DNA from 2 places in the Sinorhizobium alkalisoli genome. Region 2 is predicted to be linked to the other one. Evidence: predicted binding sites of a transcription regulator. Region 2 holds the regulator's gene; the other holds the start of a gene.
What was found. The regulator PhoB, encoded in region 2, activates phosphate uptake and scavenging genes when phosphate is short. The targets are predictions, from matches to a motif close to TGTCATNNANCTGTCAT.
Positions count from the first base shown of each region.

Region 1: the regulator PhoB is predicted to act here: its motif matches at 1,125-1,141, upstream of EKH55_RS15390 (DUF2794 domain-containing protein).

Region 1 covers NZ_CP034909.1:3,201,503-3,204,706, reverse strand. Annotated here, with positions in the region: gene EKH55_RS15395 (DUF1223 domain-containing protein) at 18-806, shown strand; gene EKH55_RS15390 (DUF2794 domain-containing protein) at 1,156-1,563, shown strand; gene EKH55_RS15385 (GNAT family N-acetyltransferase) at 1,705-2,262, opposite strand; gene EKH55_RS15380 (Bax inhibitor-1/YccA family protein) at 2,525-3,204, opposite strand, start outside.
Region 2 covers NZ_CP034909.1:123,450-126,653, reverse strand. Annotated here, with positions in the region: gene EKH55_RS00600 (GcrA family cell cycle regulator) at 248-766, shown strand; gene phoB (phosphate regulon transcriptional regulator PhoB) at 844-1,527, opposite strand; gene phoU (phosphate signaling complex protein PhoU) at 1,589-2,302, opposite strand; gene pstB (phosphate ABC transporter ATP-binding protein PstB) at 2,353-3,135, opposite strand; gene pstA (phosphate ABC transporter permease PstA) at 3,181-3,204, opposite strand, start outside.

The DNA.
Region 1 (3,204 bases), 610 kb from region 2:
ATCGCAAAAGTGAAGCAATGACACTCGCCTTCAGACCAATGATCCGTCATCTCGTGCTGACGATGGGGCTTTTCGGCGCCTTGAGCGGCGCGGCTGCTGCTGACGGCGGCAAGGCGTTCAACGGCCGCGCGATCAAGGGCGTCGTCGAGCTTTTCACCAGCCAGGGCTGCTCATCCTGTCCGCCGGCGGATGCGGCGTTGAAGACGCTGATCGACGAGGGCGACGTCGTGGCGCTCGCCTATCACGTCGACTACTGGAACTATCTCGGCTGGGCGGACACGCTCGCCTCCAAGGAAAATACCGAGCGTCAATACGCCTATGCCCGGATGCTCGGACGCAATGGCGTCTATACGCCCCAGGCGATCCTGAACGGACGGGACCATATGAACGGCTCCGACCTGCAGGCGATCAGGAGCAGGCTCGAGACGATGCGCGCCGGAGACAAGGGACTTGCGGTGCCGGTCGAGGCGGCGATGGCCGGTGACGGCATCTCGATCCGGGTCGGTGGCGGCGCCGGCAAGGCGAATGTCGTGGTGGTCTATTTCGACCGGGCCCGGGTGGTCAATGTCGAACGGGGCGAGAACAGGGGCAAACGCATTGCCTATTGGCACGCGGTGCGAGACATCCAGACGATCGGCCTGTGGGACGGCACACCGACGCAGTTCACCTTGCCGGCCTCGGTCCTGATCGAGGGCCGCGGCAATAGCGGCTGCGCAATCCTGCTGCAATCGATGAAGGACAAGGAGACGCCCGGCGCGATCCTTGGTGCGGCAACTATTCTCGCCGGACCGCAGGGCAAACTTTAGCGCATCGTTCGTGTCGGGCGAGTGGCTAAAGGAGGCGGACGCACAAATCGGGGCATCAAGGGGTGGTTCGGCCCGGCAGCATCGAGGGGCTGGGGCTGAGGGTTCGAAGTTACCGGACCGAACCGGCCATGCCTGCGTTCGGGAACCTCCCGCAGCATGACGACCTGTCCGGACAAACGGTGGCAACGACTCTGTCCGGCAGCGAACGGAGTTTTGCGGTGAATTGGGGCGGCGATTTGACTGAATTGCGGCAAGGGTAAGAATTGCCGGTATTAATCAACAGCATCCGGCTTGCTTTTCGGCTCGTGTCAGGCAAACTGTCATGGACCTGTCACATCAGAAGGCCGAAATGCCGATGACCGATCAACCGGATTTGATGCGAGGCGAACCGCGTCACCAGGGCCAGACCACGGATGTGGTCGTTGATCTTCACGAGTACAAGAAAGCCAAAAACCCACCTCCCGTCACGTTTCAGCGCCGTGAGCTGGACCAGATTTTCAAGGTCTATGGCCGCATGGTTGGCGAGGGCGAGTGGCGCGATTATGCGATCGACCACACGAAGGAGCGTGCCGTCTTCGCTGTGTTCAAGCGCGCCGGAGAGGTGCCGCTCTACCGAATCGAGAAGAACCCGAGACTCACTCACAAACAGGGCGCCTACAGCGTCGTAAACGCCAGCGGCATCGTCTTGAAGCGCGGTCACGAACTCGCCCAGGTGCTCAAGGTTTTCGACAAAGTGTTGAAGCTCGTCCAGACCTGAACGCGGCCGATCACGGTGGTCCTCCGCCCGCCTGCCTCTAATCCGACCGACGGCCATTCCTCTTCCCGCTGCTGGATGTCTCCTTCGATCGACCTCGATTTAAGGAGACATGCAGCAATTTCGCGTTCAGGACTTTGTGAATCAGCCTTGGTAGAGCGTGTCCGGATAGACACCCTCCGTCGGCGGCGTTTCCATCCCCTCACCAAGCGGCCTTTGCATGATGGCCGTGTCCAGCCAGCGGCCGTGCTTGAAGCCGGTCGCTTTCATCAGCCCCTGATGCTCGAAGCCGACGGCCCTGTGGAGTGCGATCGACGAAGGATGCGCGCCGCCGATCACCGCCACCATCTGGCGAAAGCCAAGGGCAGTACACCGGCTCACCAGTTCCTTGAGCAGAGCCCTTCCGATCCCTTTCCCCCGGGCCTCGGGTGCGAGATATATGGAATCCTCCACCAGGAACCGATAGGCGGTGCGGGTGCGGAAGGCGGAGGCATAGGTATAGCCGAGGATCGCATCGCTTTCATCGAGGGCGACCAGGTACGGATAGCCGCTGCCGGTGATGGTCGTGAGGCGAAGCATCATCTCGGCCTCGCTCGGCGGCGTCACCTCATAGGTCGCGACACCGTTGAGGACGGACTCGCGATAGATTTCGGTGATTGCAGGAAGGTCGGCGACGGCAGCATCGCGGAGGGTGAACGTCATCGCAGTCATTGTCGGTTGATCGCCTCAGCGCATAGGTCCGAAAATCGGAGCCGATCGATGCGCAGATTCTGAGAGCTACAGCAAGCTTTGCGCGTCTGAAAACACGCACGACGCTGTAGGCTGTCATGCCATCTGCAGACACACAAAAGGCAACTGCGCAGGTCGAATGTGTTGCATCGCACGGAATGCCCGAGCCGATCAAGGCTAATAGGCTCAACAAAAAAGGCGGCCGGAGCCGCCTTTTCGCCATCCGTGTCGCTGGCTACTCGTTCTTGTTGCCAAGGAACTGCAGCAGGAACATGAACAGGTTGATGAAGTCGAGATAGAGCGTCAGAGCGCCCATGATCGCCTTGCGGCCGGCAACCGCGACATCGTCGGCCTCAAAGTACATTTCCTTGATCTTCTGCGTGTCGTAGGCGGTCAAGCCGGCGAAGACCAGAACGCCGATCACCGAGATGGCGAAGCCGAGCGCCGAAGAGGCGAGGAAGATGTTGACGATCGACGCGATGATCAGGCCGAAAAGACCCATGATCAGGAACGTGCCGAAGCCGGACAGGTCCTTTTTCGTCGTGTAGCCGTAGAGCGAGAGGGCGCCAAACGAGGCAGCCGTCACGAAGAACGTCTGCACGATGCTCTGGCCGGTGAAGACCAGGAAGATCGAGGACAACGAAAGGCCCATCAGCGCCGCGTAGATCCAGAAGGTAGTCTGGGCGGCCGAAACGCTCATGTTCTGGATGCGGAAGCTCAGGAAGAAAACCAGCGCCAACGGGGCCAGCATCACGACCCACCGGAGCGGCGACGCGTAGATGAGCTGGGCGAAAGCCGGGTTGGAGACGGCAAGCGCGTAGGTTCCGTAAGCTGCCACGCCGGTGATCGCCAGGCCAAGCGCCATGAGGTTGTAGACCTTCAGCATGTAAGCGCGAAGGCCTTCATCGATTACGG
Region 2 (3,204 bases):
ATCGCGTCGCGGGGCTTGCAAAAATGCAACTATGAGCCAGCAAGTTGGGGAAAACCGCGAAATCGATTCGGCGCGATTCCGGCGACTCTTGCCACAGAGTCACCCTGCCGGTAGGTTAAGATTTAATTACTAGACGCATGCGGCGGACCTAGTCACCAAAATAGTTATCGCGTTGTGACTCCAGGGGTTTTCTGGAGGACGGTGATGGATTCTGCCCATCCCAGCGCCGAGAACGGGGAGTGCAGATATGAACTGGACTGACGAGCGGGTGGAGAAACTGAAGAAGCTGTGGTCCGAGGGCCTGAGCGCCAGCCAGATCGCGGCTCAACTGGGCGGCGTCAGTCGCAATGCCGTCATCGGCAAGGTACACCGGTTGAGCCTGCCGGGCCGCGCAAAGGCGGGCGGGACCACGACCCCCGCGCGCCCCAAGCGAGCGACCTCGGCGCCGCGTGCACCGAATTACGCCGCTCGGGCCGTCACCCGCACCGTCGCCCGCCCTGCCGGTGCGACCGTCCTCAAGGAAGAGGTGGCGGTCGACCTAGTCGCCGAACAGGAATTCGCACCCGATGCCAACATCGTCCTGCCGATGTCGCGCCGCCTGGAGCTGACGCAGCTCACCGAACGGACTTGCAAGTGGCCGATCGGCGATCCGCTAAAGGAGGAGTTTCACTTCTGCGGCAACGACTCGCCGGAATCCTCGCCCTATTGCAACTATCATGCGCGGCTTGCCTACCAGCCTTCGGCGGAACGCCGGCGCATCCGCTGACGTTCGATCTCGATCGCGCAACAACGCAAAAGGGCCCATGGGCCCTTTTTTGTTGGAAACAGCATTGATTTTCGAACTTACCCCTCGAGCGAGTAGCCGGCGCCGCGCACCGTCCTGATCACGTCGGGCATGTTGGAGAGGTTCAGCGCCTTGCGCAGGCGGCCGACATGGACATCGACCGTGCGTTCGTCCACGTAGATGTCGTGGCCCCAGACACCGTCAAGCAGTTGCGAGCGGGAAAAGACGCGTCCCGGCGAAGACATCAGAAACTCCAGCAGCCGGAACTCCGTCGGCCCGAGCCGAACCTCACGGCTGCGGCGATGGACGCGATGCGTCTCGCGGTCGAGTTCGATGTCGCCGCAGCGGAGCACCGTCGACAGGACCTCCGGTTTGGCGCGCCTCAACATCGCCTTGACCCGCGCCATCAGTTCCGGAGTCGAAAACGGCTTGACGACATAGTCGTCGGCGCCGGTCGCGAGCCCTCGCACGCGCTCGCTTTCCTCGCCGCGCGCCGTCAGCATGATGATCGGCAACCGCTCCGTTTCCGGTCTTTGTCGAAGTCTGCGGCAAAGCTCGATGCCGGAAACGCCGGGCAACATCCAGTCGAGGATCAAGAGGTCGGGCAGACGTTCCTGCAGGCGGATTTCAGCCTCGTCGCCGCGAAGAATAGTATCGACCTCGAAGCCCTCGGCTTCGAGGTTGTAGCGCAGCAGCACGCTCAGCGCCTCCTCGTCTTCGACAACAGCTATCTTCGGCAACATCTAAGCTACAACTCCTTGCCTCGGTCCATCAGTTGGAAGGCGCCCCTCTCCCCTTTCGGTGTCAGTCCGTCACCGACCCCATCGTTGCTGTCGTATCATCCTTCGGCCGCTCGCCTTCCGGCTGGGCGCCTGTCGCCATGTAATAGATCGTCTCGGCGATGTTGGTCGCATGGTCGCCGATCCGCTCGATGTTTTTGGCGCAGAAAAGAAGATGCGTGCAGGGTGTTATGTTGCGCGGATCCTCCATCATGTAGGTGAGCAATTCGCGGAAGAGCGACGTGTAGATCGCGTCGATCTCCTCGTCGCGCTGGCGAATGCTGTTGGCCTTCTCCGGCGAGCGCGAGGCAAAGACGTCAAGCACTTCCTTGAGCTGGACCAAAGCGAGTTCGGCCAAATGCTCGAGGCCGCGCGCGAGCTTGCGCGGGATTCCAGAGCCGGCAACCGCAATCACGCGTTTCGCGGTGTTCTTGCCGAGGTCGCCGACGCGCTCCAGGTCGGCCGCTATACGGATCGATCCCATGATTTCGCGCAGGTCCGATGCCATGGGCTGGCGCTTGGCGATGGTGACGATCGCCTTCTCGCCGATCTGGCGTTCGGCCTCGTCGAGGAGGGCGTCGTCCGAGATGACTTTCTGGGCGAGCGCCAGGTCGGAATTGACCAGGGCCCGGACGGAGTCGGCCACCATTTGCTCGGCGAGCCCTCCCATCTCGGAGATGCGGCGCGTGAGATACTTCAACTCGTCGTCGAAGGCGGACATTATGTGTGGATGGGTCATCTTATATTCCTCGGGACGCGCTCGATTGATCGTCGGTGGAGTCGGGTTCGCTAGCCGAACCGGCCCATGATGTAGTCCTGCGTGCGCTGGTCGTCCGGATTGGTGAAGATCTTATCCGTATCGTCCACTTCGACCAGGTTGCCGAGGTGGAACATCGCCGTGCGCTGCGACACGCGGGCTGCCTGCTGCATCGAATGGGTTACGATAACGATGGTGAAGTTCTCGCGAAGCTCGTGGATCAGTTCCTCGACCTTGGCGGTCGCGATCGGGTCGAGCGCCGAGCAAGGCTCGTCCATGAGGATGACTTCCGGGCTGACGGCAACGGCCCGGGCGATGCAGAGGCGCTGCTGCTGGCCGCCGGAGAGGCCGGTGCCCGGCGCATCCAGGCGATCCTTCACTTCGTTCCAGAGGCCGGCCTTTTGAAGGGCGGATGCGACGATGTCGTCGAGTTCGGATTTTCTCGAAGCGAGGCCATGGATGCGCGGACCGTAGGCGACGTTTTCATAGATCGACTTCGGGAACGGGTTCGGCTTCTGGAACACCATGCCGACCTTGGCACGCAGTTGCACCGGATCCACCTTCGGATCGTAGATATCTTCCCCGTCGATTGCGATATGGCCTTCGACCCGGCAACTGCTGATCGTGTCATTCATACGATTGATACAGCGCAGGAACGTCGACTTGCCGCAACCGGACGGGCCGATGAAGGCGGTTACGGAGCGGGGATGGATCTCGATGGCGACATCCTTGATGGCGTGTTTGTCGCCATAATAGACCTGCACACCGCGGGCGGAAACTTTCGATTGGTTCATGGCGGCGGCCTTCATCGTCATCGTCGTTGTCGTAGCGGACATATTGTTCATCATTGCGCTCCTTTTCTACCAACGGCGCTCGAAGCGGCG